DNA from 3 places in the Halomonas sp. EF61 genome. Region 1 is predicted to be linked to each of the others. Evidence: predicted binding sites of a transcription regulator. Region 1 holds the regulator's gene; each other region holds the start of a gene.
What was found. Region 1 encodes FNR, which switches genes on or off when oxygen is low (the NO sensors DNR and NnrR bind a similar motif). Its sites were predicted from a motif close to TTGATNTANATCAA; they were not measured.
Positions count from the first base shown of each region.

Region 1 (10,372 bases):
ATGCTGTCGGCGCTCAATGGGCGCATCATCAGCAAGGCCTGGCACTTCTCGATGCCGGCCCCTCAGCGCGAGCGCGCCTGTCTGCTGGTGCTCGGCAGCGAAGGGCGCGGCGAGCAGATCCTGAAGACCGACCAGGACAATGCGCTGATCCTGGCCGATGACCAGCAGTGGGACGAGCTCAGCGCAGATACCGCGCGGTTCACCAGCGTGCTCGACGATCTGGGCTATCCGCGCTGCCCGGGCAACATCATGGTCTCCAACCCCCAGTGGGTCGGCACCCTTGCGCAGTGGCGCGCGCGCATTCGTCGCTGGGTCAGCGAACCCGACGGAGAAAGCCTGATGCGTCTGGCAGTGCTTGCCGACGCCTCGGGGGTGGCCGGTGACTTTGCCCTGGTGGACCGACTCCACGACGTGCTGATCGAAGAAACACGGGGCAATGAACTGTTGCTGACCCATCTGGCGAGGGGGGTGTTGCGGTTCTCGACGCCCTTGACCCTGTTTGGAACGCTGAAGAAGCCCGAGCACGGCGTCGACATCAAGAAGGGCGGCATTTTTCCGATCGTCCATGGTGTTCGCACCATGGCGCTGGAGTGCGGGCTGCGCGAGACCTCGACCCACGACCGGCTGGCGGCGCTGGCGTCACTCGGTCGCATCGAGCGAGTGGTGGCGGAGGATCTCGGCGAGGCGTTGTCGCTGTTCTGTGAGCTGCGGCTTCGGGCGCAGCTGGCCTACCGGCGCGACGATGCCCGGGCCACGGACGCCCCGGACAGGGTGGTGGTGCAGTCGCTCAATTCGCTGGAGCGGGACTTGCTGCGCGAGGCGCTGCACCTGGTCAAGGAGTTCAAGGCCAGCCTGTCCCACCGCTATCACCTGGAGTATGCATGAGTGTCGAGGCAGCCCCCCAGGGCAAGCTGCCTTGGCGTCAATGGTTTCGCTTGGGAGAGTACCCGATGCTGAGAGCGATCAGGCGTGTGGCCGACAGGCGTCGGCAGGCCGATGGCGATTTCGCCTGGCTGTTCAATCCCTATACCGGCGATGAGCTGGTGTCCCTGGACTGCGAAACCACCGGTCTGGATACCCGTCATGCGGAGCTGGTGTCCATCGCTGCGGTACGCATTCGTGACGATCGCGTCTTGACCAGCGAGTCGCTGGACCTGCGGCTCGCGCGTCCTGCCAGCCTGAGTGGAGACTCCATCTGCATCCATCGCCTGCGAGGGGTCGACCTGGAAGGCGGCCTCGAGGTGCGCGAGGCCTTGACGACGCTGCTGGAATTTATCGGCAATCGCCCATTGGTCGGCTGGTGTATCGACTTCGACCTGGCCATGCTGGATCGCTACCTGAAGGCGGAGTTTGGCTTCTCGCTGCCCAACGCCACCATCGACGTGGCCCAGCAGTACCGCAAGCGGCTGCGCCGAAGTCACCCGGAAATCGAGGTGCAGCCGACCTTTGAACAATTGGCAGAGCGACTGGGAGTCCCGATCATGGGACGCCATACGGCCCTGGGCGACGCCGTCACCACGGCGCTGATGCATCTGCGCCTGGAGAGCGGGGCACTCACGGCGCCATCGCGCTGACCCGGTGCCGTCATCCGCGCTGACCCGTTGCCGTCATCCGCGCTGACCCGTTGCCGTCATCCGCGCTGACCCGGTGCCGCCCGCACCGGCAACCATTCACCTGCAAGGAGATCCTGTCATGAGTCTGCACGCCATGTTGACCCTTCTCGAGCCCACGCTGCTGGCGCTGGGCCTGGTCTCGGTGCTGGTGGCCTACCTCCAGTACTATCGCCGTACCCGGGACCTGTGGGGCATGGTCAAGTTCTGGGAGAAGCGCCTGACCCTGACCGTACGCGAGTTTGGCTGGCAACGTGCCGGCATCCTGCTGCTGTTGCTGGGCGTGGTGGTGCGCTATCTGCTGGCGCTGAACGTCGTCTAGGCCCCGGCTGACAGGCACTTGCGTTCTTCGGCTTGCCAGACCAGACCAGGCCACGACGCGCAAGGGCGCCACTACGGCGGTGTCGTCCTTGGCGGTTTCCGATGTGCTGCCGACGAAAAGCCTCTCCCGTATTGTCCTCGCCGGGGTAAGCGGTCGCTGACCTCTTCGCCACTAAAGCGTCCGGATGGTAGACTGGCGCCTCTTTCATTTTCAGCCGTGATGTCCCGCTCCCATGTCGCCACAGTCCGCCTCCGCCACCCTGTTCGATCCCCGTACCCCCGAGGATGACCATCTCTCGATCGATGCCGGTGTCAGCCCGGCCGACCCTGCTGCGGATGGCGATCAGACGGAAGCCCAAGTTCAGGCCAAGGCACGGCGTGAGTTCAACAAGCTGCAGAAGCGCCTGCGCCGCCAGGCCGGTAACGCCATCATCGACTACGGCATGATCCAGGAAGGCGACAAGATCATGGTGTGTCTGTCTGGTGGCAAGGACAGCTACACCATGCTCGAGATCCTGCGCAGCCTTCAGCGCAACGCGCCGGTCAACTTCTCGCTGGTGGCGGTGAATCTGGATCAGAAGCAGCCGGGCTTTCCGGAGCATGTGCTGCCGAACTATCTGGACAGTATCGGCGTGGACTACCACATCCTCGAGCGCGACACCTATTCGGTGGTGAAGGAGAAGACGCCGGAGGGCAAGACCACCTGCGCGCTCTGCTCACGCCTGCGGCGCGGCTCGCTCTATGGCTTCGCCGAGGAGATCGGGGCGACCAAGATCGCCCTGGGCCACCACCGCGAGGACATTCTCGAGACGCTGTTTCTGAACATGTTCTTCGGTGGCAGCCTCAAGGCGATGCCGCCCAAGCTGCTCTCCGACGACGGCAAGAACATCATCATCCGCCCGCTGGCGTACTGCCGCGAGGCCGATATCCAGGCCTACAGCGAGGCGATGGAGTTCCCGATCATCCCGTGCAACCTGTGTGGTTCCCAGCCCAACCTGCAGCGCCAGGTGGTCAAGGAGATGCTGGCCGAGTGGGAGGTCAAGCATCCCGGGCGCCTCGAGAGCATGTTCAAGGCGGTGACCAATGTGGCGCCGTCGCAGCTGGCGGATCGGCAACTGTTCGACTTCGAGGGGCTGGAGGCCGTACAGGCCGAACGCCAGGCCCGGCGCATCGACGTGGTGGATGCCGGCTGATCTCGCCAACAGCGAATGTGCAGGACGCCATGACAGCAAAAGAGGCCGCATCTCCGGATGCGGCCTCTTTCTTGTCACACGCCATCTATTACGCTTTGCTTTCCAGATCCTGGGTACCGGGCGCTGCTGGCCAAGCCCGGCACACTGCCGCCAGGCCCGCTCAGGTAACTTCGGTGTCGGCCAGGGTCGACAGCGCGGTCAGGTCGAGGATATTGACCTCACGTCCCGATACCGCCACCAGATCCTGCTGCTGGAAACGCCCGAGGATACGGCTGACCGTTTCCACCGCCAGCCCCAGGTGATTGCCGATGTCGGCGCGGGACATGGACAGGCGGAAGCTGAACGGTGAATAGCCGCGGCGGCGGAAGCGGTCCGACAGGCCGAGGAAGAAGCAGGCCAGGCGCTGATCGGCGGTCTTGCGTGACAGCAGCTGCATCATCCGGCGGTCCTCTCGCAGCTCCTTGCTCAGGGTGCGAAACAGCTGGGCACGCAGCTCCGGTAGGGTCTGGGTCAGCGCATCGAGGCGGTCGAAGGGAATCTCGCACACCGTGGTGGTCTCCAGCGCCACCACGCTGCCGGGATAGCGGCCGTCGTCGATGCCATCCAGACCAACCAGTTCACTGGGCAGGAAGAAGTTGGTCAACTGAGCTTCGCCGCTGCCTTCGGTGGTGATCTGCTTGAGACTCCCCGATCGGACCGCGAAGACGCTGGTGAAGCGATCTCCCTGCTCGACCAATCGTGTGCCTTTCTTGATCGGCGGGTGACGACGGATGATGGAATCGAAGCGCTCGAGGTCGGCGGTCTCCAGCGACAGCGGAAGGCACAAGGAACTCAGGCTGCAGGACTCACAGCGAGTCTCATGCAGCATGGGACGCCGCCGATCTTGGGCCGTAGGACTCATTCGCAGCTCCTGTGGATCTGGGATCGATATTGACTGGGCCATGGGGAGAACAGACGTCGCCCGTACAGCACGTTGATGGCACTATTCTACACCCTCAGATCAGCTAAAAGTGGCGTCTACCTCTTTAGGATTAATAACTTAGAGGTAGGATGCGTCATTGATGCAGCCCAGTCCAAAGTTGCCAGACGGCAAAGGCGATGATCATGGCTGCGGCGGCGAGGCGTGTTGCCCGATGCGCCAGCAGGGCCTGCATTTGTCTGGCGGCGAGGCCCGTCACCACCAGCGCCGGAAGCGTGCCAAGACCGAAGCTCGCCATCAGCAGTGCGCCCTCGAGGGGCTCGGCCCGTGCCAGGCTCCAGGCCAGCATCGAGTACACCAGGCCACAGGGCAGCCAGCCCCAGATGGCGCCCAGCGCCACCGCCTGGGGCAGACGCACCACCGGCAACAGGCGTCTGCCTGCGGGTTCCAGGTACCTCCAGAGGTGACGTCCCAGTGCCTCGACGTGACGCAGGCCTTTCCATAGATCGGCAATGTAAAGCGCCATCAGGATCAACATCAGGCTGGCGACGATCTGCATCAGGCCACGCAGGGTCGGCGAAAGGCCGATCACCGAACCCAGGGTGGCAACCAGAGCGCCCGCCACACAGTAGCTGGTGATACGACCTACATTGTAGCCAAGCACCAGAGAGCCCACCCGCCAAGGTTGACGCATGCTGGGGGGGATGGCAAAGGTCAGAGCGCTCATGATGCCGCCGCACATGCCAATACAGTGTGCACCACCAAGCAGACCAAACACGAAGGCCGCCATCATGGGAGGCAGCTCCAGGCCGGTAGGGTTCACTCAGGCCCTCTGGACGATGGATCACGATCGGATGTCTGCGCAGGCGTTTCGGACGAGGAAGCGCCGTCATCGACACTGCGAGTGTCGTCCTCATCCTCGAACAGGATGCGATAGGCGGGGCCCTCGAGGTCCTCGAACTGGTCGTTGCGCACCGCCCAGAAGAAGGCCCAGACCGCCAGGCCCAGCAGGATCAACGACAAGGGTATCAACAGGTAAAGGATGCTCATGGGCCGGGGCTTGCGGTGACGGGTGAAGGCGTCGCGGTCGGCCTGGTGCGTCCACGCCGCAGACGCAGGGCATTAGCGATGACCAGCAACGAGCTGAGTGACATGCCGATGGCGGCAAGCCAAGGGGGCACGAAGCCCAGCGCCGCTGCGGGTAGCGCCACGACATTGTAGAGCACTGACCAGGACAGATTCTGGCGAATGATTCGACGGGTCTGGCGGGCCACCTCGATGGCTTGGACGATACCCGTGAGCGGTTCGCCCAGCAATACCAGATCGGCGCGGGTGCGGGTGAGGTCGCTGGCCCCGGCCATGGCGATGGCGAGGTCGGCGCCGGCCAGTACCGGCACGTCATTGATGCCATCACCGACCATGGCCACCTTTTCGCCCTGTGCCTGTCGCGCCTTCAAGTGCCCGAGCTTGTCCTCGGGGGAGGCCTCGCCACGCCACTGATCGACGCCCAGCGTGCGGGCAAGCTGGCCAACGTTGACGGCGCGGTCGCCCGACAGGATCTCGATGGCAAGCCCCCGCTGGGCGAGGGCGGCGAGGGTCTCGGCGGCGTCGTCACGGGGCTGATCGTCGAGCTTGAACCAGGCCTGGGGCTTGCCTTCGCTGGCCAGCAGCAACCAAAGTCCTGCGCCAGGGAGCTCAGGAACGGGTTGGCCCAGGCAGGCAAAATGCGGCTGGCCCAGTCGCCAGCGCCGGCCGTCGATCACGCCTTCCACGCCCTGACCCGGGTGATTGCGCAGTTCGCTGGCCTGGCAGCTGGCGTCGCGCCAGGCAGCGAAGGCGCGGGCGATGGGGTGCTCCGAGCCGGTTTCCAGTGCCGCCGCCAGGGCCAGATGCCGGCGCTTGGTGGCAGGGTCCATCTCGCCATTGTTGGCGCTTCCTTCGTCGTCGCTCAGCGGCCGGTGTTCGGCGAGTTGCATGCGCCCCCGGGTCAGGGTACCGGTCTTGTCGAAGACGACGCGATCGAGGCCGGCCAGGGTCTCCAGCGCATCGGCTCGCGTCACCAGTACCCCGGCACGTCTCAGCCGGCCGTGGGCCACGGTCAGGGCGGTGGGGGTCGCCAGCGCCAGGGCGCAGGGGCAGGTCACCACCAGGACCGACAGGGTGATCCACAGGCTGCGGCTAGGGTCGATCAGGCTCCAGACCAGCGCCACCAGGGCGGTGATGACCAGCAGGTTCAACACGAAGCGATGGGCCACCTGCTCGGCCAGGCGGGCGATACGTGGACGATGGGCGAAGGCACGGTCGGTGAGATCGAGAATGCCGGCGGCGCGGGTGTCGTCGCCGACGCGGGTGACCATCACTTCGATCGGGCTGTCCATGCACAGGGTACCTGCGTGCACGGTATCTCCCTGGCGACGCAGGCGGGGCAGCGATTCGCCGGTCAGCAGCGACTCGTCGATCTGGGCAAGGCCCGAGGTCAGGTTGCCGTCCGCGGGAATCTGGGCGCCGGGACTGACCCGAACCCGGTCACCCGGGACCAGCCGACTGGCGGGGATGACGCGTTCATCGCCATGCTCGTCGAGGCGCACCGCAGCACTCGGCAGGGCACTGGCCAGGGCATTGCCGCTACGGCCGTAGTGAGTACGGGCGCGAGACTCCAGGTAGCGTCCGAACAGCAGGAAGAAGGTGAACATGCTGACCGAGTCGAAGTAGCGGTCACCGGAGTCGCTCACGACCGACCAGGTGCTGGCGATAAAGGCCCCACCGATGGCCAGGGCCACCGGCACATCCATGCCCAGCACGCGGGTTCGCAGATCACGCAGGGCGCCGACGAAGAAGGGTTGGGCCGAGTACAGTACCACCGGAGTGGTCAGCGCCAGCGATAGCCAGGCAAACAGACGCTCGAACTCGGTGCTGAGATCACCGCCGTCGACGTAGTGCGGGATGGAAAACATCAGCACCTGCATCATGCCGACTGCCGCCACGATCAGGCGCCTTATCATCTGGCGCGACTGTTGCTTGAGCCGCTGCTGGGCCTGGTCCGGCTCGTAGGGCTGGGAGGGATAGCCAATGGCGGCCATCTCGGCCAGCAGGCGCGACAGCGACAGGCGTTCGGGATCCCAGCGCACCTGAAGGCGGTGCTGGGAAAGATTGACAGCGCAGCTCTCCAGGCCGTCGAGGGCATTCAGGCGGTGTTCGATCAGCCAGGCGCAGGCGGCGCAGGTGATGCCATCCACCGCCAGGGTCGCTACCTTGGTGTCGCCATCCTGACGCACGAAACGATCCTGCAGGCCCGGATCGTCGAATACCTGATAGCGGGCCTCGTCGGCGGGTGTCGGCGATGGGCGCTCCGGCAGGGCGGTGCGAAAGCGATAGTAGCTGTCCAGGCCGCCGCCGACGATGGCCTGGGCCACCGCCTCGCAGCCCGGGCAGCACAGCGGATGGCGCTGGCCATCCAGGGTGATCGACCAGGGTGCTGTGGCCTCCACCGGGGCGCCACAGTGGTAGCACGAGGCCGCCATCAGAGTCCCGGTGTCAGGCGCACGGAGGTCTCCCGCGGGAACTCTGCCTCGCCGGTCAGGCGCCATTCAGGCTGCTGTCCTGACGCGCCTTCTGCGTGGGGCTGCAGCTGAAGGTACCAGCGATAGCGCAGATTGCGCTCGAGGGTGCCGACATAGTGGCCTTCACGGGTGTGGGTCAGCACCAGTGCCCGGTCGCGGGCGCCATCGGTGGGGAACTTCAGCGCCAGATCCAGCCGCTGGGGGCGTTCGTCGCCATCGAGTGTTACCACCACGTCGCCGGTGGTGGCGTCGATGCGCAGCTCGGCCGCCAGCCCCAGCGCCTCGGCACGTTGCTGCTTTTCGAGCTGGACGTTGATGGCCAGACCTTCCTTGTAGTAATCGTCCGGCACCGAACCGTCGAAGTAGCGGATCGAGAAGGCCAGGTAGACCATGCTGAAGGTGACCGACGACAGCAGCAGGGCGATCAGGAACCAGGGCCAGAACTGCTTGTACCAGGGCGGCACCTGGGGATCGGACAGGGACATCAGGGGGTAACTCCTATAAATCGGCTTTCACGTTCGATGGCCACGGACGGATCGTCCTCGGCGAGGACGCGAACGCTGATATCGGCACTGCGTTGTTCCATCTGATCAGGATTCACGCTCAAGGTCATCACCAGTTGGCGGGACTGGTTGGCGGGAACCTCGATGGCGGTGGTGTCGCTCTCGAGACCTTCGATGCCGGCTACCTCGATCACGTAGCGATGAGGGCGGTTGTCGAGGTTACGCACGGTCATGGCGTAGGAGTTGGCGATGCGTCCATCGGTCAGTGTCTGGTAGAGCCGTGCGCGATCGCGCTCCACATCCACATCCAGCGGTGTGCGGTCGGCGATGGTCCAGACGAACAGGCCGATCATCACCACCAGGGCGACCAGATAGCCGATCAGTCGAGGCCTCAACAGGTGGGTCTTGTTGCCGTCGAGGGCGTGCTCGGTGGTGTAACGCACCAGGCCACGGGGGTAGCCCATCTTGTCCATGACGCTGTCGCAGGCGTCGATGCAGGCGGCGCAGGTGATGCACTGGTACTGCAGACCGTCGCGGATATCGATGCCGGTCGGGCAGACCTGAACACAGAGGTCGCAGTCGATGCAGTGGCCAAGGCCCTGCTCTGCCGGGTCGGCGTTGCGCTTGCGCGGGCCGCGAGGCTCCCCGCGGTGGTAGTCGTAGGACACGATCAGGGTGTCGCGATCGAACATCACCGACTGGAAGCGGGCGTAGGGGCACATGTACAGGCAGACCTGCTCGCGCAGCCAGCCGGCGTTCAGGTAGGTGAAGACGATAAAGAAGCCGACCCAGAAATAGGACCAGCCGCTGGCCGAGAGGGTGGCAAGATCCAGCACCAGGCCACCGATCGGGGTGAAGTAGCCGACGAAGGTGATGCCGGTGGCCGCCGAGATGATCAGCCAGATGGCGTGCTTGGCGCTCTTGCGCCAGGCCTTGTCGGCGTCCCAGGAGCGCTTGTCGAGCTTGATGCGACGATTGCGCGGCCCCTCGATGCGGTGCTCGACCCAGATGAACAGGAAGGTCCAGACGCTCTGGGGGCAGGTGTAACCGCACCAGACACGGCCGGCAAAGACGGTGATGAAGAACAGGCCGAAGGCGCAGATGATCAAAAGCCAGGACAGCAGCACGAATTCCTGGGGGTAGAAGGTGGCGGCGAAGATATGAAATTCGCGCCCCGGCAGATCAAACCAGACCGCCGGTCGATCACCCCAGGGAATCCAGGGCAGCAGCAGAAAACCGAGCATCAGCGCCCAGTTGGCGACCCGACGAACACGCTGGAACACGCCTTTGATCTCGCGTACGTAGATGTGCCGGCGGCTCTCGTACATGCTCTGGCTGTCGGGGGAATGGTGCGACACCGCAGGGTCGGTGACGTCGTGGGCAGGGATCTTGTCGCTCATGGCAGACTCACATCGCGTCGATGGGGCCGAAGCCCCAGTCTAGCGATTGACGGGTAGGTGGGTGGCGAGTGCGGCCAAGCGCCGCACTCGCCGCGGGAGCGATCCCGCTGGGGTCACTACTGACTCTGGTCCTGATTCTGGCTCAGACCATAGACATAGGCGGCGACCAGGTGGACCCGCTCCTCGCCGATGTAGGCGGCCTGCGCCGGCATATGGCCGTTGCGGCCGTTGCGCAGCGTCTGACGCACGGAGTCGGCCAGGCTCTGGCCCGGTGCCTGGTACAGCCAGCTGTCGTCGGTCAGATTGGGCGCGCCCAGCGCCTGGTTGCCGGTACCGTCAGGCATATGGCAGGCGGCACACACCGAGGTGAAGACGGCGCCGCCTTTTTCGGCACGTTCGGCGTCCTCGGCCTGGCCGGACAGCGACAGCACATGCTGGGTCAGGTTCTCGATATTGTCCGCGCCGAGCTGCTGCCATGACGGCATCAGGCCATTGCGTCCGTTGTTGATGGTGGTGACGATGTGCTCGGGCTCGCCGCCGTAGAGCCAGTCGTCGTCGGTCAGATTGGGGAAGCCGTAGCCGCCCTTGGCGTTGGAGCCGTGGCAGATGGCGCAGTTGTTGAGGAAGATGCGCTCGGCCACCTGCATGGCGTCACCGTCCTGGGCGAGTTCCGGGATGGGTACCTGCTGGTACTTCTCGAAGATCGGTGCAAAGCGCTCTTCGGCCTGGGCGACCTCTTCCTCCCACTGACCTTCCTGGCTCCAGCCCAGCACACCGGCGAAGTTGCCGAGGCCCGGATACAGCACCAGATAGCCCAGGGAAAAGATCACCGTGGCAACGTAGAGCTGAAACCACCAGCGAGGCAG
Region 1 covers NZ_JAMSHM010000002.1:1,116,468-1,126,839, reverse strand. The annotation lists gene NFI08_RS13890 (DUF294 nucleotidyltransferase-like domain-containing protein) at 1-885, shown strand, start outside; gene NFI08_RS13885 (3'-5' exonuclease) at 882-1,574, shown strand; gene NFI08_RS13880 (hypothetical protein) at 1,693-1,932, shown strand; gene ttcA (tRNA 2-thiocytidine(32) synthetase TtcA) at 2,165-3,124, shown strand; gene fnr (fumarate/nitrate reduction transcriptional regulator Fnr) at 3,285-4,025, opposite strand; gene NFI08_RS13865 (sulfite exporter TauE/SafE family protein) at 4,180-4,866, opposite strand; gene ccoS (cbb3-type cytochrome oxidase assembly protein CcoS) at 4,863-5,093, opposite strand; gene NFI08_RS13855 (heavy metal translocating P-type ATPase) at 5,090-7,564, opposite strand; gene NFI08_RS13850 (FixH family protein) at 7,564-8,088, opposite strand; gene ccoG (cytochrome c oxidase accessory protein CcoG) at 8,088-9,506, opposite strand; gene ccoP (cytochrome-c oxidase, cbb3-type subunit III) at 9,623-10,372, opposite strand, start outside.

Region 2 (10,372 bases), on a different contig from region 1:
CGCTGAACGTGTCCCGTGAGCTGCTGCAACAGGACCCGAAGGTAGAGAAGATCAAGTCCGCGCTGACCAAGCGTGCCCTGGACATGCTCAAGAAGCTGGCCAAGGACAAGGAAGCCTACCAGACGTTCTGGAACACCTTCGGTTCGGTGCTGAAGGAAGGCCCGGCGGAGGACTACGCCAACCGCGACAAGATCAGCGGCCTGCTGCGTTTCTCTTCCACCCACACCGACAGCGCCACCCAGGATCAGTCCCTGGCCGACTACGTGGAGCGGATGAAGGAAGGTCAGGACAAGATCTACTACATCGTCGCCGATGGCTTCAACGCCACCAAGAACAGCCCCCACCTGGAAATCTTCCGCAAGAAGGGCATCGAGGTGCTGCTGCTCCACGATCGCATCGATGAGTGGCTGATGAGCCATCTCACCGAGTTCGATGGCAAGAAGTTTGCCGATGTTGCCAAGGGCGATCTGGACCTGGGGGACGTCGAGGACGAAGACGAGAAGAAGGCCCAGGAGGAGACCGCCAAGTCCAAGGAGGATCTGGTCAAGCGGGTCAAGGAAGCGCTCGGCGAGGAGGTTCAGGAGGTCAAGATCACCCACCGCCTGACCGATTCACCGGCCTGTGTGGTGCTGCCCGAGCACGAGATGGGCTTCCAGATGCGCCGTATCATGGAGGCTGCGGGCCAGAGCCTGCCCGAGGTCAAGCCGATCCTCGAGCTCAACCCGGACCACGCCCTGGTTGCTCGCCTGGAAGGGGCCGACGGTGACGGCTTCGGTGATCTGGCGCGGATCCTGCTCGATCAGGCGATCATCGCCGAGGGTGGTCATCTCGACGATCCGGCCGCCTACGTCAAGCGTCTCAACGCCCTGCTGAGTGCCTGACAAGCTGGCTGCCTAACTCAAGAGCTCAAGCGCCCCAACCACGACGCCACCTTCGGGTGGCGTCGTTGCGTTGTGGGGAAGGCGGCTCGTCTTCGGCGCACCACAGATCGTTCAGCGTTTCAGACTGGCGAAGAGGTCTGGGCACTGGCGCTGCAGCTCCCTGTCGTCGAGCATGGCCTCGCGCTGTCGCTGGATGGCGTGCCCCCGGCGCTTGAGCACCGCATCGAGGTCATCGCCGCTGGCGCAGCTCACCTTGAGCAGGTTGATCAGTGCGTCCAGCCGCTGGGGAGAACTCGCCAGGGCCGCCTCGATATCGGCTCGGGCATTGTCGTACTGGCCCAATCGGTAGTAGGCGTAGCCACGATAGGAGAGAGCGTCGTTGTTGTTCGGGTCGATCGCAAGCGCCCGGGTGTAGTCGGCCACCGCCCCCTCGAAGTCGCGCTCGATGCGCTTTTCACGTCCCGCGCTGACCTGCTGCTGGGCCGACTGCATGGGGGCCTGGCGGGTGATGATGGTCAGGTAGCGCGGGGCCACGTCGCTGCCGATGGCCAGTGCGGCCTCGAAGTAGCTTCGAGCCTTGTCGAGCTCACCGGCGGAAAAGGCGTTGATGCCAGCGTTGTTGAGGGTCTTCAGGCGCACCTCACGCAAGCCGCCATGACCTTGACTCGCCCTGAGCGCCTGCTCGAACAGCGCTGAGGCGTCGGCGTGGCGGCCTTCCCGATAGAGAATCCAGCCCTGGGCGTTCAAGCCTTCCATCCGGGCCAGCGGATCAGGACTTTCGAGCAGAGGACGTAGTTCGCGCAGGGCGGCCTGGTTGTCACCCTGCTGCAACAGCGCCTTGGCCCTGGACAGGGGGGCCTGCTGGGCAACCACCGGCCACGCCACCCCGACGCTCAGCAGCACGATCAGCAGGGCGTTTATCGTAGACGTGGGGTGGCGCCGTCGTTTTCCCTTCGCTGGCCCGGCCAGGGCTGTCGCCATCGCGCGCGACGCCAAGGCGCCCTGCCTGTTCTTCATTAGAAGCCTACCTGCGGAGAATCTCGCTCCGCTGCAGCGATGACGTCGGCCAGTTGGCTCTTCAGGGCGTCGCGCTCCTGCTCGATGGCGATCAGCCGGCCGTGCAGATCGTTGTTCAAGATGCGCAGCACATTGTCGTCCTGGACCTTCAGCACGACCGTGCCCCGGCCATCCAGCGGCATGTCCCGCTCCTGCAGACGGATGACCGGCAGCACGCCTTCGGGCGGGGCGATGGAAAGATTGACCTGGCTCGAGGGTTTCATCATTGCCATGGCCAGCCCACCGACGAAGAACAGCAGACTCAGCGCCATGAACAGCCTGGCGTTCTTGGAGACCTCCTGCAGATAGCGAATGCGCAACTCGGTGCCCTCTCGGGTCTCGCCAGAGCGCTCATTGAGCAACAGGGTGTGGGTCTTGTTGAGCAGGTGGTAGCCGAGGATCAGCAGCACCACGGCGAAGCCTGGCAGACCGTACTCCAGAAGCGTGGGAAAGCTGTTCATCACGGGCACCCGGCGGTGGGACAGGGCTCAGGCCTACGTATGCCCTTGTCAGCATAGCGCAGGCGGCCGTCCTCGCTGCGCGAAATTGGCCTGGTACAGGTTTCTGGGCTGCTTCGCTCGCGCTGTATCGCTGTCCCGTGGCGCCATGATGCGGGTCAAGTAGGGGCGACGGGACTACTGCTAAGGTCGAATTGTGCTCTCGAAGGCAGGTGTTTTTTCGCCGATCGAGAAGCGTGCAGCACCCCCGCCGCCTCCGATGCGGCGACCGCTGCTGCCACCGAACAGGCGGGTCGGCTGCCATCTTCGAGGGATGGCCGTCGCTCAGCATGCAGGACTAGCGTTGTCATTTACTCTGTTGAGGTGCAAGTCGATGAAAGAGCAATTCGCGCAAGCGTGGGAAGGGTTTGCCGGGGGCGAGTGGAAGAAGGGCGTCGACGTACGAGACTTTTTGCTGGCCAACGTGACCCCCTACGAGGGTGACGAGCGTTTCCTGGTCAGCGAGCCGGCGGCCAGCACTCGCGAGCTATGGGACACTGTGATGGAAGGCGTCAAGCAAGAAAACGCCACCCATGCACCGCTGGACTTCGACACCTCGCTGGTCTCGACCATCACCGCTCATGACGCCGGCTATATCGATCAGCGTCTCGAGACCATCGTTGGACTGCAGACCGACGCGCCGCTGAAGCGGGCGATCATGCCCAACGGCGGCATCAAGATGGTGGAGGGCTCATGCCAGGCCTACGGTCGTGAACTCGATCCTCAGGTCAAGAAGGTCTTCACCGAATTTCGCAAGACCCACAATCAGGGGGTGTTCGATGTCTACACCCCGGACATCCTCAAGTGTCGCAAGTCAGGGGTGCTGACCGGACTGCCGGACGCCTACGGTCGTGGACGCATCATCGGTGATTACCGCCGGGTCGCCCTTTACGGCGTCGACTTCCTGATGCGTGACAAGCAGGCGCAGTTTGCCTCGCTGCAGCAGCGCTTCGAACAGGGCGAGGACCTGGAGGCGGTGATCCAGCTGCGCGAGGAAGTCGCCGAGCAGCATCGTGCACTCGGCCAGCTCAAGGAAATGGCCGCCAAGTACGGCTTCGACGTCTCGGTCCCGGCTGCCACCGCCCAGGAGGCCATCCAGTGGACCTACTTTGGCTACCTGGCGGCAGTGAAGTCGCAAAACGGCGCCGCCATGTCACTGGGACGTACTTCCAGCTTCCTCGATATCTACCTGGAGCGTGACCTGCGCCAAGGCGTGATCGACGAAGCCCGCGCCCAGGAGCTGGTCGATCACTTCATCATGAAGCTTCGCATGGTGCGCTTCCTGCGCACCCCTGAGTATGACGAGCTGTTCTCCGGCGACCCGATCTGGGCCACCGAATGCCTGGGCGGGATGGCACTGGACGGACGCACCCTGGTCACCCGTACCAGCTTCCGTTTCCTCAACAGCCTCTACACCATGGGCCCGAGCCCGGAGCCGAATCTCACGGTGCTGTGGTCCGAACAGCTGCCCGACGGCTTCAAGCGCTACTGCGCCAAGGTGTCCATCGACACCTCATCGATCCAGTACGAGAACGACGATCTGATGCGCGTGGACTTCGCCTCCGACGACTACGCCATCGCCTGCTGCGTGTCTCCCATGGTGATCGGCAAGCAGATGCAGTTCTTCGGTGCACGGGCCAACCTGGCCAAGACGCTGCTTTACACGATCAACGGCGGCGTCGACGAGAAGCTGAAGATCCAGGTCGGCCCCAGGAGTGAGCCGATCGCCTCCGAGGTGCTCGACTTCGACGAGGTGTGGGCGCGCATGGATGGCCTGATGGACTGGCTGGCCCGCCAGTACGTGACCGCCCTCAATGCCATCCACTACATGCACGACAAGTACAGCTACGAGGCGGCGCTGATGGCGCTGCACGACCTCGACGTCAAGCGCACCATGGCCTGCGGCATCGCCGGGCTGTCGGTGGCGGCGGACTCGCTGTCGGCGATCAAGTACGCCAAGGTGCGCCCGGTGCGTGATCCTGATGGCGTGGCGGTGGACTTCGAGATAGAGGGTGACTACCCCTGCTTCGGCAACAATGATCCGCGCGTCGACGATATCGCCTGCGAGCTGGTCGAGACCTTCATGAACAAGATCCGCAAGCTCAATACCTACCGTGGCGCCGAGCCGACCCAGTCGGTGCTGACCATCACCTCCAACGTGGTCTACGGCAAGAAGACCGGCACCACGCCGGACGGTCGTCGCGCCGGCGAGCCCTTCGCACCGGGTGCCAACCCCATGCACGGGCGTGACACCAAGGGCGCTGTGGCCTCGTTGACGTCGGTGGGCAAGCTGCCCTATGCCCACGCCAAGGACGGGATCTCGTATACCTTCTCCATCGTGCCGAGGGCGCTGGGCAAGGACGAGGGCGCCCAGCGCAGCAACCTGTCCGGCCTGCTCGACGGTTACTTCCACCACAGCGAGCGTCAGGAAGGCGGCCAGCACTTGAACGTCAACGTGCTCAACCGCGAGATGCTCGAGGACGCCGTGGTCAATCCGGACAAGTATCCTCAGCTGACCATCCGCGTGTCCGGCTACGCGGTGCGCTTCAACTCCTTGACCGCGGAACAGCAGCGCGACGTGATCTCCCGGACCTTCACCGAAACGCTCTGAGCCGACAGTCGTCTCGCCCGGGGCCGCGACAGCGGTCCCTTTCCGGGCTCCGGGTCTCTCCCGGAGCCCCTTTTCGTGAGGAGTCCCGATGATGATCACTGGCCGTCTCCATCACCTGGAGAGCTGTGGTGCCGTGGATGGCCCAGGCATTCGCTTTCTGGTGTTTCTACAGGGCTGCGTGATGCGCTGTCAGTACTGCCACAACCGCGACAGCTGGGATCGCCAGGGCGGACGTGAGGTGACGGTGGACGAGATACTCACCGAAGCCAGAACCTATCTGCCGTTCATGCGGGCGTCAGGGGGCGGCATCACCTGCACCGGCGGCGAGGCGCTGCTGCAACCGGCGTTTGTGCGCGACCTGTTTCAGGCGGCCAAGGCCGAGGGCATGCACACCTGCCTCGACACCAATGGCTACGTCTGCCACTACGATGAGGTCCTCGACGAGTTGCTTGCCGCCACCGACCTGGTGCTGCTGGATCTCAAGCATCTCGACGAGGGCGTGCACCGCGAGCTCACCGGTATCCCCCGACGCCGTCCCCTGGCCTTTGCCCGTCATCTGGCGGCGATCGGCAAGCCCACCTGGATTCGTCAGGTGATCGTGCCTGGCTTTACCGACAGCGAGGCATCCATGCACCTGCTGGGGGAGTTCGTCGAGACGATGGACAACGTCGAGCGTATCGAGCTGCTGCCCTATCACGCACTTGGCGAGTACAAGTGGCAGGAGCTGGGAGAGCACTATCCGCTGGCAGGGGTGGCGCCACCGAGTGGCGAGACCATGCAGCGTCTGGTGACGATCGCCTCGCGGTATCATCCGGAGGTCATCGCTGGCTGACGTGGCGATGTCGCCCGCTCGAACAACACAGCGAGCCCCTCTCACCCTTTGGTGAGAGGGGCTCGCTGTCGTTTCAGAAGAGCTGTTGTTTCAGGAGATGAGCAGGGCCGGCAGCGCCTCTGGGCGTCAGTCGCTCAGTTCGCCCCTGCGGCTGGCGGCGGCGGTGAACAGCACATCGGTGGAAGAGTTGAGGGCGGTCTCGGTGGAGTCCTGGACCACGCTGATGACGAAGCCGATGGCGACCACCTGCATCGCCACGTCGGCGGAAATGCCGAACAGGCTGGCGGCCATGGGAATCAGCAGCAGCGAGCCACCGGCCACGCCGGAGACGCCGCAGGCGGCCAGGGCGGAGACCACGCACAGCAGCAGGGCGGTGATGAAGTCCACGCTGATGCCCAGGGTATGGGCGGTGGCAAGGGTCATCACGCTGATGGTGATGGCGGCACCGGACATGTTGATGGTGGCGCCGAGCGGAATCGAGATGGAGTAGGTGTCCTCATCCAGCTTCAGACGCTTGCACAGCTCCAGGTTGACCGGGATGTTGGCTGCGCTTGAGCGGGTGAAGAAGGCGGTGATGGCGCTGCCGCGCAGACAGCTGAAGACCAGCGGATAAGGGTTTTGGCGAGTGGCCAGGAAGACGATCAGCGGATTGGTCACCAGGGCGACGAACAGCATGCAGCCGACGATCACCGACAGCAGTTGGGCATACTCCAGCAGCGCACCGATTCCGGCTTCGGCCAGGGTGCCGGCGACCAGTCCGAAGATACCCAGCGGTGCCAGACGAATGACCCAGCGCACCAGGGTCGATACCGCCTGGGACAGGTCCTCGATCATGCCCTTGGTAGCGGCACTGGCGCTGCGCAGCACCAGGCCGAGGCTGACGGCCCACACCAGAATGGCAATGAAGTTGGCGTCCATCAATGCGCTGACCGGGTTGGCCACGGCGCTCAACAGCAGGTTGCGCAGGATCTCTATTACGCCGCCTGGCGGATTGCCGCTGGCCTGAGCGGTGTTCAGGGTCAGTTCGGTGGGAAGGGCGAAGCTGGCCACCACCGCCACCAGCGCCGCCACCAGGGTGCCGATCAGATACAGCACCAGTACGCTGTGGATCTGGGTCGGCTGGCCGCGCTGATGGCCGGCGATGGCGGCCATCACCAGCACGAAGACCAGCACCGGGGCGACCGCCTTCAAGGCCGAAATGAACACCTGGCCGAGCAGCGATACCGAGGTGGCGAGCTCGGGGGACAGGGTGGCGACGGCGATACCGCAGAGGATACCGAGCACGATCTGAGGGATCAGCCCCAGACGATTCAGCGCCTTGAAGGGAGCGCTCAAGGAGGTGGACATGGTTCTGGTCTCGAAGCGTGGAGTGTGCATCGACCGTCGCGACAGGACGGATGGGCGTCGGCTTGTGGCCGGAAGGAGGGCGATTCTATCACCGTCGGCCACACCCAACGGTTCGACTTAAGCATGATATCAGCAGTAAGAATCTGGCATGGATCAGCAGTTGCATAGATGGTGTGGCTGCATTGCTGGTGTCCGCTGAAAATATTGACTGGGTCGGGAAAATGTTCGGCCGGATGGCAGCAAGCCCCGCCTGATCGGCGGGGCTTGCATGGGGAAGAGACGCTTCCCGGGGGTGGCTTGGCGCAAGGCCTGGCGTGAGTCTCCTCGAGGCGTCTTTATGTCGAGCAGACGCGGGCAGGGCCTCTGCACCGGGATTACGCGATAAGGGGTTCTTTCCCGGGGTTCTGTCCCGGCGTTCTTTACCGGAGTTCCTGACCGGGGTTCTTTGTCAGGGCTTAGCGGGCGCCGGTCAGCGCCTGGGCCAGCTCGCGAGTCAATGCGAGCACGGCCTGGGTACCTTCGGCGGGAGTGTCGCCGCTGGCCTGGGCATCGATCAGCGCCGAGCCTACCACCACGCCGTCGGCGAAGGCGCCGATCTCTCTGGCCTGGGCGGCGGTGCGAATACCGAAGCCCACGGCGATGGGAATATCGCTGTGCTCGCGGATGCGGGCTACCTCCTGTTGCACGCGTTCGGCGCTTGGCGCAGCACCGCCGGTGACCCCGTTGCTCGAGACGTAGTAGAGAAAGCCCGAGGTATTGGTGAGCACCCCCGGCAGACGGCGGGCATCGGTGGTGGGGGTCGCCAGACGAATGAAGTTGAGCCCGGCTTGATTGGCAGGCTGGCACAGCTCGTCGTCGTGTTCCGGCGGCAGGTCGACCACGATGAGACCGTCGACGCCGGCAGCCTTGGCCTGATCGAGAAAGCGTGTCACGCCACGGGCGTAGATGGGGTTGTAGTAGCCCATCAGCACGACCGGTGTCTGTTGATCGGTCCGACGCAGTTGGCGGACCATCTCGAGGGTCTTGTCCATGGTCTGGCCGGCATCCAGCGCCCGGCGGGTCGCATGCTGGATGGCGGTGCCGTCGGCCATGGGGTCGGTGAACGGCATGCCGAGTTCGATCACATCGGCGCCGGCCTCGCCCAGGCCCTTGAGAGTCGCGAGGCTGGTGTCGTAGTCGGGATCACCGGCGGCGATGTAGGTCACCAGGGCGGCGCGTCCCTGCTGGCGAGTCTCGGCGAAGCGACGTGCGAGGCGCCCCTCGGCGGTAGTGGTCGTGGTCATGGTCTCTCTCCTGGAATCCGGGGTGTCAGTCCTGCTGGTCGGGCTTTCCCAGGCCCAGTTCATCGGCAAGACATTCGGTGGCGGTGGCCATGTCCTTGTCGCCGCGGCCGCTCAGGTTGACCACCATCAGATGATCCGCCGGCAGTCGCGGGGCGCGCTTGATCACCTCGGCCAGGGCGTGGGAAGACTCCAGCGCCGGGATGATGCCTTCCTTGCGACACAGCAGGGTGAAGGCGTCCAGCGCCTCACGATCGGTGGCCGCCACGTACTCGGCGCGCTCGATGGCATGCAGCCAGGCGTGTTCGGGTCCGATGCCGGGGTAGTCGAGGCCGGCCGAAATGGAGTGGGCGTCGCTGATCTGGCCCTCGTCGTCCTGCAGCAGAAAGGTACGGTTGCCGTGCAGCACGCCGGACCGCCCACCCTTGAGGCTGGCCGCATGGCGTGGGGTGTCGAGGCCTTCGCCGGCCGCCTCGACGCCGACCAGCGCCACTTCAGGGTCGTCGAGGAAGGGGTGAAACAGGCCCATGGCGTTGGAGCCGCCGCCGATACAGGCGACCAGCGAATCCGGCAGGCGTCCTTCCTTGGCGGTGATCTGGTCGCGCACCTCTCGCCCGATCACCGACTGGAAGTCGCGCACCAGCGCTGGGTAGGGGTGGGGGCCGGCCACGGTGCCGATGATATAGAAGGTGGAGTCGACGTTGGTGACCCAGTCTCTCAGCGCCTCGTTCATGGCGTCCTTCAGAGTACCGTCGCCGGCGGTGACCGGAATCACCTTGGCGCCCAGCAGTTGCATGCGCTGTACGTTGGGCTGCTGGCGATGGATATCGGTGCTGCCCATGTAGATGACGCAGTCCATGCCGAAGCGTGCGGCGACGGTGGCGGTGGCCACACCGTGCATGCCCGCGCCGGTCTCGGCGATGATGCGACGCTTGCCCATGCGACGAGCGAGCAGGATCTGGCCGAGGGCGTTGTTGATCTTGTGGGCGCCGGTGTGCATCAGGTCTTCGCGCTTGAGATAGATGCGCGCGCCTCCCAGATGCTCGGTCAGGCGCTCGGCGAAGTACAGCGGGCTCTGGCGACCGACGTAGTCGGCCGACAGCGAGGCCAGCTCGTCAGCGAAGGTCGGGTCCTGGCGTGCGGCGTCGTATTCCTGCTCGAGATCCAGAATCAGCGGCATCAGGGTCTCGGCCACGAAACGACCGCCGAAGTCACCGAAGAAACCACGAGGGTCGGGTCCGTGACGGAGGCTGGGAGTTGGGCGTTGCTGGTTCATGACGGGCTCCAAGGCTGACCAGGCGCGATCTGCGCCCCGAATGGCATGGACAGCAGCGTAGCGCTGCATGAGGCCGGAAAAAATCGAAATAACGGCCAGGATGTGTGAGAAAATCTCACTAGTTGAGGGGCAGCAAGACCACTCGGCCCTTCACTGTGGTCCCGAACTAGGCCGTGAGCCGTGCCCCGGAAGTCCGCACGCACGGCACGCGGTGGCACCATCAGCTGACCTCTGGGCGCCGGGGCACACCAGGCCCAGCCCAGACAAGCCCAGCCCAGACAATACAAGACACCCCATGCCAAGCCGGGAGAGACGTTCGCCATGACATCGCACAACCAGGACGTCCCGTTGCCCTCGCTCAGGGCGCTCAGGGCCTTCGAGGCGCTGGGGCGCCACGGTAGCGTGTCGCGGGCGGCGGCCTCGCTGCACCTGACCCATGGTGCGGTCAGTCGTCAGATCAAGCTGCTCGAGGACCAGTTGGGGGTTGCCCTGGTCGAGAAGGAAGGGCGGGGGTTGAGACTGACCGATGCCGGCCGTGAGCTGGCCGACGCCGCCGGCTTCCATCTTGGCGCCCTGGCACGGGTCTGCGCCG
Region 2 covers NZ_JAMSHM010000004.1:459,428-469,799, reverse strand. The annotation lists gene htpG (molecular chaperone HtpG) at 1-881, shown strand, start outside; gene NFI08_RS21640 (tetratricopeptide repeat protein) at 993-1,898, opposite strand; gene NFI08_RS21635 (hypothetical protein) at 1,898-2,398, opposite strand; gene pflB (formate C-acetyltransferase) at 2,769-5,045, shown strand; gene pflA (pyruvate formate lyase 1-activating protein) at 5,134-5,877, shown strand; gene sstT (serine/threonine transporter SstT) at 6,004-7,224, opposite strand; gene trpA (tryptophan synthase subunit alpha) at 7,680-8,507, opposite strand; gene trpB (tryptophan synthase subunit beta) at 8,533-9,780, opposite strand; gene NFI08_RS21605 (LysR family transcriptional regulator) at 10,102-10,372, shown strand, end outside.
Region 2: the regulator FNR is predicted to act here: its motif matches at 2,544-2,557, upstream of pflB (formate C-acetyltransferase).

Region 3 (10,372 bases), on a different contig from region 1:
CTTCCGTGGTGAGGTCGACGCCCTTGCCCGAGACTATCCGCAGCTGCTGACCCGGGTCTGCGCCTACGAGGAAGGCGACGGCGGCGACATCAAGGGCCGCCTCGAGCGCGAGCTGCTGGCCCGCCTGCTGCCCGGCGGCGACGCCCAGTGCTACTTCGTCGGCCCGCCGCCCTTCATGAGCGCCATCGACAGCCATCTGGCAGAGCTGGGTATCCCCGAGCAGCGCCGTCACTACGAGCACTTCGGCCCCTCGCGTCCGCTCAGCAACACCAGTAGCGCCGCCTGACAAGCACGTCTGGCCGTCGCGTTCCACTCAGCCCACCACGACAAGGCCGCGCCCGAGGGCGCGGCCTTGTCGTGTCTTGCGGCGGTCGCTCACCGGCCAGGACATCAGGCGTGCTGTCGCGCCTCGGGCTTTCTCACCACCATGAAGTAGTAGAACACCCCGGTCAGCGCCAGGAAGAACAGGCTGTCGGGACTGGTGAGGAAGATCAGCGGGTTGCCGTCGGACAGCGACAGCGAGCGTCGGCAGTATTCCTCCAGGCTCGGGCCGAGCACGAAGCCGAGCAGCAGGCAGGCCACCGGATAGCCCTGACGCCGCAGCAGGAAGGCGAGCACCCCGAACACCAGCGCCAGTCCCATCTGGAAGATCGAGTAGGTGGCCACGTAGCAGCCGACCAGCGCGATCACCGCGATGCTGGCGTAGAGCACATCGCGGCGGATCGAGACGATCCGCACGAACCAGGGCCCCAGCACGTAGAGCGTCAGCGGCACCATCACCAGGGCCGCCACCAGCAGCGCCATGAACATCGGTGCCACCAGCGCAAGCTGGCTGTCGAGGAACTGCGGCCCGGGCTGCAGGCCGTTGATCACCAGCACGCCCAGCACGATGGCGGTGGTGGGATCGCCGGGAATACCGAAGGACAGCATCGGCACGAAGGCGCCGCTGCACATGGCGTTGTTGGCGCCCTCCGCCGCCGCGATGCCCTCCACCGACCCCTTGCCGTACTTCTCCGGGTGGCGTGAGCTGCGCATGGACTCGGCGTAGGCGACAAAGGCCGCCATGGAGCCTCCGGCGCCCGGCAGCACGCCGACGCTGTAGCCGATGATGGCGGTCTTGACGTAGCGATAGACGCCGATTTCACGCACCTCGTGCCAGGGTGGAATAAAGTCCCGGCGGCGAATGACGCTGGCCTTGATGGCGTCGACCTCGACGGTGCGCGAGGCGCGGTTCTGCGACTGCACCAGCAGCTCACTGACGGCGAAGGCGCCGATGACCAGCGGCATGATGTCGATGCCCTGCATCAGCACGCCGGTGCCGAAGGTGAAGCGGGTGACCGGCTGCATCACGTCGATACCGACGGTGGCCACCATCACCCCCAGGGTGGTGGCGACCAGGCCCTTGGAGATGGCCCCACGCTGGGAGATGACGATCACGATCAGGGCGAAGGCGATCAGCGAGAACTTGCCCGGCGTGCGAATCAGCAGCGCCGCCTCGGTGGCCAGCGGCGCCATCACCATCAGCATGATGGCACCCAGGGCACCGCCGATCATCGACGCCAGGGCGGCGTGGCCCAGCGCCTTGGCGCCCTCGCCCCGCTGCTGCATGGGGTAGCCCTCGATGGCGGTCATCATCGAGGCCGGGGCACCGGGAATATTGATGGTGGTGGCGGTGATGCTGCCACTGCACATGCCGGCCATGAAGATGGCGGCGCAGGCGACCAGCGCCGCGGTGATGTCGAGGCTGTAGGTCAACGGCAACAGCAGGGCGATGGCCAGCATCGAGGTGAGCCCCGGCACGGCGCCAAAGAAGGTGCCGATCAGGTAGCCGCCGATCAGGTAGGGCAGGATGTCGGGCTGCATCAGCACGGCAAGGCCCTTGGAGAGTTCGATCAGATAGTCCATGGGTCAGATCCAGGGCGTCGGCAGGCGAACCTGGAACACCAGCTCGAAGAGCCCGTATCCCAGCAGGGTGATCACGCCGGCCACCAGCGCCTTGAACGCCAGCGCCTGCGGCGAGGGCCGCCCGGTGGCGAAGGCCAGCGTCATGCTGAAGGCGTAGAGGAAGGTGGCGATGAAGTAGCCAAGGTGGGCAAACAGGGCGATATAGACGGCGGTGAGCAGGGTGACCGCCACCGGCCCCCGCCACGCCGCCACCTTTGCATCGCCACGGTTGTCGCCGCCCTCGTCGCTTTCCCCGGCGCCGGCCTCACCACCAGCCTCACCACCAGCCTCGCCACTGGCCGCCTCGCGTCGATCGGCGAGGATCACGCCACCCAGCGCCAGCAGCATGACCACGGCGAGCGCCACCGGGAAGAAGGAGGCGGTCAGGGCCCCGTTCTTGATGGGCGGCGCGATCTTGAACGCCTCGAGCAGATAGATCAGGGTCAGGGCCAACAGGCAGATGACGACACCTGTCGGCCCCGTCAGCCAGGTCCCCAGGCGGGAGAGCGATTTCATCGGGAGTCCTCCGGAAAAGAGCCGCCACCGCGGTGGCGGCGCGGGCTTACTGGCCGATCAGGCCGGCTTCCTTCAGCTCATCCATGCGCGCGAACAGCTCACCCTGGGTCTGTTCGGCCCAATCCTCGACCTCATCGGTGCCCAGCCAGTTGGGGGTGACACCGACGTCGACCAGCCAGGTCTGGAATTCCTCGCTGTCGTAGGCCTGCTGATAGGCCGCCTCGAGGGCCGTCACGGCGTCGTCCGGCGTATTGGCAGGCGCTGCCAGGATCACGAAACTGCCCATCTGGATGTCGTAGCCCAGCTCGGTTGCCGGGGGCACGTCGGGGAAGCTCTCGCTCTGGACGTCGGTGAACTCCACCAGGCCACGGGCGTCACCCGCCGAGATCAGCGATTCGAAATCACCGAGGCTGGTCAGCGCCAGGTCCACCTCGCCGTTGAGCAGGGCCTCCTTCTGGGGCGCCGCACCACCGGGATAGGAGACGATCTTGAACTCCACCTCGGCCTGATCCTGCAGTTGCAGCAGCGTCAGGTGGGTCCGCGAGCCCATGTTCTGGATACCGGCGCGGATCTCCCCGGGCGCGGCCTTGGCGGCTTCGATCAATGCCTCGAGGCTATCGAAGCGCGAATCCTGCGGCACCACGACGGCGTCCGGCTCACTGGTGATCCGCGCGATCAGATCCAGCTTGTCGATATCGTAGCCGGCCAGCATTCCCTGCCACGGGATGGTGACGACGCTGTCGTAGGTCAGCGCGATCAGGGTGTAGCCATCGGGGCGCGCGCCCAGCGCCTGCACCAGGCCGTTGGCGCTCATGCCGCCTTCGATGTTCTCGACGTAGACGGTGCCCCCCAGCGGCTCCTCGGCCAGATTGGAGATCTTGCGCACGATACCGTCGGTACCGCCGCCGGCGCCCCAGGGCACGATCATGCGAACGTCGCGCTCCGGATAGTCCGCCGCGACCGAGGCACTGGCGACCAGCGCCAGGCCACCCAGGGTCATGCTCATCGACTTGCGCATCTCATCCACTCCTTGCCGTTGTTGTTGGCGTTAGCTGTTGGCTTTCACTGTCGTGGTGCGTCGCTGTCTACCCCCGACGCTCGGGTCCGTACCGTGGTGGCGGCCTGGCATCCGCCGGCTTCCATGAGGAAGCGCCTGCACCGCCCGCCAGATCCTGTCGGGATGTCGATCGGTGTGGACGTTTGCGCTCGGCGGCGTGCGCCGGTGGGCTGGCCGGGCCAGCGCGCCGGCTGGCCCTTCTCGTCCAAGACGGCGGTTGGCAGGTGCTCGGCAACCTTCACGACGCCAGGATGGCAGTCGAGCGTTCGTGCAGCTCATCGAAGGAACCTGAGCCGCCAACAGCCTATGTACTACATCATACAAAGTAGCCGTGTGATCAACATAGACAGTGAGAGGCGACTCTGAAATGCGACTTTAGTGATGGGCCACTTCCGATTTCGTCCATCAGGGAATCAACTGCGACCGCGCCTGGTCCCCATCATGGTGACCGTGGGGCCGAGCCAGCAATCGCGTCAGCAAAACCCAACCTGAACGAAAGCAGAGCATGATTTTATTAACCTGACTTCCGGTCCATGCTGAGTCCATGCCCGCCCTGCGGCCCCTGACTGGAGACTCGCCATGCTGACCTTCGACACCCTCGATACCCGTCCCGACGCCCACACCGAGCGCGCTGCGGGGGCCGGGCTCAACCACCACTACTGGATGCCGTTCACCGCCCACCAGGACTTCCACCAGCACCCGCGGATGATCCAGGGCGCCGAGGGCCGCTACTTCATCGACGACCGCGGCCGCCGGGTGTTCGATTCACTGTCGGGTCTGTGGACCAGCGGCGCCGGCCACAACCGTGAAGAGATCCGCGAGGCGGTGGCCCACCAGCTCGGCAGTCTCGACTTTGCGCCGAGCTTTCAGGTGTCCCATCCGCTGGCCTTCAAGCTGGCCGAGAAGGTCGCGAGCCTGACCCCGGCGGGGCTCGACCATGTGTTCTTCACCGATTCCGGCTCCGAGTCCGCCGATACCGCGCTGAAGATGGCCAAGGCCTACTGGCGGCTCAAGGGTCGCCCGGAAAAGACCCGCATGATCGGCCGCGCCAAGGGCTACCACGGGGTCAACATCGGCGGCACCAGCCTTGGCGGCATCGGCGGCAACCGCAAGCACTTCGGCCAGTTGCTGGACTCGAGCCACCTGCCCCACACCCTGCAGCCGAACCAGGCCTTCACCCGGGGCCAGGCCGAGACCGGGGCCGAGCTTGCCGATGCGCTGCTCGAGCAGATCGCGCTGCACGACGCCTCCAACATCGCGGCGGTGATCGTCGAGCCGATGTCCGGCTCCGCCGGGGTCATCGTGCCGCCCAAGGGCTACCTCGAGCGGCTGCGCGAGATCTGCTCGGCCCACGACATCCTGTTGATCTTCGACGAGGTGATCACCGCCTTCGGTCGCAGCGGCGCGCGCACCGGCGCCGAGGCCTTCGGCGTCACCCCGGATCTGATGACGGTGGCCAAGCAGATCACCAACGGCTGCGTACCGATGGGTGCGGTGATCGCCTCTGGCGAGATCCATGACACCTTCATGCACGCCGGCGGCCCGGGACACGCCATCGAATTCCCCCACGGTTACACCTACAGCGGCCATCCGGTGGCCTGCGCCGCCGCCCTGGCCGCGCTGGACCTGCTCGAGCGCGAGGACTTCCCGGCCCAGGTCAGGGCCATCGCCCCGGCCTTCGAGGATCGCCTGCACGCCTTGAAGGGCCGCTCCCATGTGGTCGACATCCGCAACTTCGGCCTGGCCGGGGCGATCCAGCTGGCCCCGCGCGACGGCGATCCGGCCATCCGCCCGCGCGACGCTCACCTGGCGCTGTGGGAGGCCGGCTTCTATGTGCGCTTCGGCGGCGACACCCTGCAGTTCGGCCCTCCCTTCGCCACCACCGAGGCCGAGCTCGAGCGCCTGTTCGACGCCGTCGCCGAGACCCTCGACCGGCTCGACTGAGCCGCTTGCCTGAGCCCGCTTGCCGGCACCGAGCGCCCGGCTTATCCACCTGAAACCGACAGCCTGTGGACAACCTTTACACCCACTGTTCACAGCATTATCCACAGCGCGGACGGGCCATGCCCGTCCGCCCTTTCGACACTTGAGGACCCTCGATGGACAACGTCAATCACTGGATCAACGGCCAGGATCTCGAGGCCGGCCGCCACCTGCCGGTCACCAACCCGGCCACCGGCGAGACCATTCGCCAGGTCGCCGACGGCGACGCCGACACCGTCAAGGCCGCCATCGACGCCGCCCAGGCGGCCTTCCCGGCCTGGCGCGACACCCCGCCGGCCAAGCGCGCCCAGGTGATGTACCGCTTCAAGGCGCTGCTGGAGCGTGACGCCGATCGCCTGGTGCAGCTGATCAGCGAGGAGCACGGCAAGACCCTCGAGGACGCCATGGGCGAGCTCAAGCGCGGCATCGAGAACGTCGAGTACGCCTGCGGCGTGCCGGAGCTGCTCAAGGGCGAGTACTCCCACAACGTGGGGCCGTCCATCGACGCCTTCTCCAACTTCCAGCCGCTGGGCGTGGTGGCCGGCATCACCCCGTTCAACTTCCCGGCGATGGTGCCGCTGTGGATGTACCCGATGGCCATCGCCTGCGGCAACGCCTTCGTGCTCAAGCCCTCCGAGAAGGACCCGTCCGCCGCCCTGGCGGTCGCCCGCCTGCTCGAGGAAGCCGGCCTGCCCCAGGGCATCATGAACGTGGTCCAGGGCGGCCGCGAGACCGTCGAGGCGCTGCTCGACGCCCCCGAGGTCAAGGCCGTGTCCTTCGTCGGCTCGACCCCCATCGCCGAAACCATCTACCGGCGTGGCGCCGAGAGCGGCAAGCGGGTGCAGGCCCTCGGTGGCGCCAAGAACCACGCCGTGGTGCTGGCCGACGCCGATATCGACAACGCCGCCAACACCCTGATGGGGGCCGCCTACGGCAGCGCCGGCGAGCGCTGCATGGCGATCTCGGTGGCGGTGTGCGTCGGCGATGACACCGCCGACCGCCTGATCGAGGCCATGGGCCCCAAGATCGCCGCGCTGAAAGTCGGCCCCGGCACCGACAAGGGCCTGGACATGGGCGCCCTGGTCACCGCCCAGCATCGCGACAAGGTGCTCGGCTATATCGAGAAGGGCGTGCAGGAAGGTGCCACCCTGGTGGCCGACGGCCGCGAGCTGGTGGTCCCGGGCCATGAGAACGGCTTCTTCGTCGGCGGCTGCCTGTTCGACCGGGTCACCCCGGAGATGACCATCTACCGCGAGGAGATCTTCGGCCCGGTGCTGTGCGTGGTGCGTGTCGACAGCCTCGATGAGGCCATCGCCCTGACCAACGCCCACGAGTACGGCAACGGCACCTGTCTGTTCACCCGTGACGGCGAGGCGGCGCGTCGCTTCACCGACGCCATCGAGGTCGGCATGGTGGGTATCAACGTACCGCTGCCGGTGCCGGTGGCCAGCCACAGCTTCGGCGGCTGGAAGCGTTCGCTGTTCGGCGACCTGCACGCCTACGGCCCCGACGCGGTGCGCTTCTACACCCGCCGCAAGGCGGTGTCACAGCGCTGGCCCTCGCCCTTCGAGACCACCCAGGCGGAGTTCCACTTCCCCTCCGGCGGTCAGTAGGCACCGGCAAGAAGACCACGGGCCCTGCGGGGCCCGTTTTCGTTTACGACAGCGAGCGAGCCTCTGATCAACCACTGGCACGCGACTTATACACCGCTGCCCACAGCCCCTGCACCGCCTGCCCACCGCTTTTCACAAGGTGCCACACAGGGTTATCCACAGAACGACTCACACGTTCATCCCCACCTTTATCTGCACGCCTGCCCCGCAAGTCGGACCCCCGCCACCGCCAGGTTATCCACACCCGGCCCCGGTGCGGCGCGTCATCCCTTCGCTCCATCCCCTACTTCATTGGCGGACACTGATACGCATCAAGCCGGCGGTGTCCGGGCGGGGCTAGCATGGCGCCTCTCTTCGCTCGGAGATCGACATGGAACTGGTCTGTCCCGCGGGTAGCCTGCCCGCTTTGAAGCGCGCCGTGGACGAGGGCGCCAACGCGGTCTACTTCGGCTTTCAGAATGCCACCAACGCCCGCCAGTTCGCCGGGCTGAACTTCACCGACAAGCGCGCCCGCGAGGGTATCGACTACGCCCACGCCCGGGGCTGTCGGGTGTTCTGCGCGATCAATACCTACCCGCAGCAGTCGAGCCTGGCCCAGTGGCGCGCGGCGGTGGACCAGGCGGCTTCGCTTCAGGTCGACGCCCTGATCCTGGCCGACCCGGGCCTTTTGGCCTACGCCGCCGAACGCCACCCGGACATCCCCCGCCACCTGTCGGTGCAGGGCTCCGCCACCAGCCACGAGGCGCTGGCCTTCTACCACCGCGAGTTCGGCATCCGCCGTGCGGTGCTGCCCAGGGTGCTGTCGATCCACCAGGTGCGCGACCTGGCCCGCCACAGCCCGGTGGAGCTCGAGGTGTTCGCCTTCGGCAGCCTGTGCATCATGGCCGAGGGCCGCTGCTATCTGTCGTCCTACCTGACCGGCGAATCACCCAACACCCACGGCGTGTGCTCGCCGGCGGCCCACGTGCGCTGGGAGGAGACCGCCAGCGGACGCGAATCGCGCCTGAACGGCGTGTTGATCGATCGCTACCGCGCCGACGAACAGGCCGGCTACCCGACCCTGTGCAAGGGACGCTTCGACGTCGAGGGCGACGTCGGCCACGCCATCGAGGCGCCGACCAGCCTCAGCACCCTGGACCTGCTGCCCCAGCTGGCGGCGCTGGGCATCAAGGCGATCAAGATCGAGGGTCGTCAGCGCAGTCCGGCCTATGTGGCCAGCGTCACCCGCGTGTGGCGCCAGGCACTGGACCATCTGGACCGGGCCGGCGACGACTATCGCCCCCAGGCCGACTGGAGCGCCGCCCTGGCGCCGCTGGCCGAAGGCTCCACCCATACTCTCGGCGCCTACGAGCGCGACTGGAAATGACAGGAGGCGAGATGACCGCTGCTTCACTGGAATTGAGCCTTGGCCCGGTGTCCTTCTACTGGACTCGCGAGCGCTACTTCGCCTTTTATGAACAGGCCTGCCACTGGCCGCTGACCAGCGTCACCCTGGGCGAAACCGTGTGCTCCCGGCGGCGCGACATGAAGCTCGCCGACTGGCTGGAGATCGGCCACCAGCTCGCCGCCGCCGGCAAGCAGGTGATCCTCGGCTCGCAGACCCTGATCGAGTCCAACGCCGACCTGCGTGACCTGACCAGGCTGTGCGACAACGGCGACTTCCTGGTCGAGGCCAACGACATGAGCGCGGTGCACCGGCTGTCCGAGGCGGGCCTGCCCTTCGTCGGCGGCCCGGCGCTCAACCTCTACAATGTGCCGACCCTGGAGATCCTCAAACGCGCTGGCATGTTCCGCTTCGTCGCCCCGGTGGAGTTGCCTGGCGCCGACCTGGCCCGGCTGCTGTCTGACGCCCGCGAGGCGGGACTGGCGCTGGACTGCGAGGTGCTGGCCTACGGCCACCTGCCGCTGGCCTGGTCGTCACGCTGCTTTACCGCGCGCCACCACCAGCACCCAAAGGATCGCTGCCAGTTCGTCTGCCAGGACTATCCGGAAGGGCTGTCGCTGACCACCCAGGACGACAGCCGTCGACTGTTCACCCTGAACGGTATCCAGACCCTGTCCGGGGCCTGTCAGGACCTGCGCCACGAGCTTGCCGAGATGGCCGAGATGGGCGTCAGCGCGGCCCGGCTGAGTCCGCGTTCAGAGGGGATGGATGAGGTGGTGGCGGACTTCGACCTGGCCCGCCAGGGACGCTACCCGGCGCCCTCGCCGCTGGCGCTGGTGGACGCCGAGCTGTGCAATGGCTATTGGCACGGCCAGGCGGGGATGGATCTGGCGCCGGTGCTGGAAGACTGAAAGCCCCTTCCCTCCCACGCCACCTCACTCAGGAGGCCGGTTCGCCGGCCTCCTGCGCTATGAGGCTCAACCCGCCAGCCAGGAGCCTAGGCCTCGCGAGGCAGCCAGCGCTGCAGCTGCCCCAGCGCCTCGAGCAGGTAGGGATGCAGCAGTTCCATTTCCTGACCATCCAGCAGGTTCTTCACCGTCAGCCCCAGTTCGGTATCGCCCTCCAGGCACAGTCGGCGCTGGAAGAACAGGCTGTCCGGGTCTTCCTCGCGGCTGGCCAGGCAGGCGAACTCGCGCCAGCCCCCCGCCACCTTCACCTCCCAGGGCGCGTCGGTGACCTGCAGGCGACCGTGCGTGAGGGTCAGGGTGACCGCCAGCGCCAGATCATCGATGGACAGACACACCCGGCGCCCTTCGAGCACGTCGAACTCACCGTCGGCCAGTGGCTCGGCCAGGGTGCGGTTGAGCCAGGGCTCGAGACTCGTGCGCAACAGCGGCAGGGGCAGCGGGCCGAGACGGCGCATCAGCGACAGATGCAGACGATGGGGCACCCGGGTCAAGGCGCCAGGCGTCAACGACGACGACAGCGAAGGAAGGGTGGGCAAGGCAGGAAGGGCAAGAGAAGGCAACGACAGCGAGCCGAGCGGCGACAGCGACATGACGGGTTCCTGGTCAAGCGGCACGACGCCGCCGGGTCATGCTAGCGATACCGTCGCCCTCGGTTCATGACGCCCATCAAGCCCTCTGGTGTAGCGCTCGTTGAACGCTCTGACACAGCCGAATGCCGGGGTCGAAATGGGAACTCTGCTACACTGCGGACATCATGGGGTTCGGCCCCTTGGCTTCACCCAGGTTCCGCAGAGCATCGAGTTCACAAGCGGAAAAGGAGCAACGATGTCCATCGAAACCAGCTTCGAAGGCTACCTCAAGGCCAAAGAGGGTGGCCACCTGCGTAGCATGAAGATATCGCATCGCG
Region 3 covers NZ_JAMSHM010000001.1:917,685-928,056, forward strand. The annotation lists gene hmpA (NO-inducible flavohemoprotein) at 1-286, shown strand, start outside; gene NFI08_RS04065 (tripartite tricarboxylate transporter permease) at 391-1,905, opposite strand; gene NFI08_RS04070 (tripartite tricarboxylate transporter TctB family protein) at 1,909-2,460, opposite strand; gene NFI08_RS04075 (Bug family tripartite tricarboxylate transporter substrate binding protein) at 2,507-3,478, opposite strand; gene aptA (omega-aminotransferase AptA) at 4,181-5,461, shown strand; gene NFI08_RS04085 (CoA-acylating methylmalonate-semialdehyde dehydrogenase) at 5,617-7,113, shown strand; gene ubiU (ubiquinone anaerobic biosynthesis protein UbiU) at 7,484-8,479, shown strand; gene NFI08_RS04095 (U32 family peptidase) at 8,491-9,408, shown strand; gene ubiT (ubiquinone anaerobic biosynthesis accessory factor UbiT) at 9,495-10,055, opposite strand; gene NFI08_RS04105 (hypothetical protein) at 10,291-10,372, shown strand, end outside.
Region 3: the regulator FNR is predicted to act here: its motif matches at 7,415-7,428, upstream of ubiU (ubiquinone anaerobic biosynthesis protein UbiU).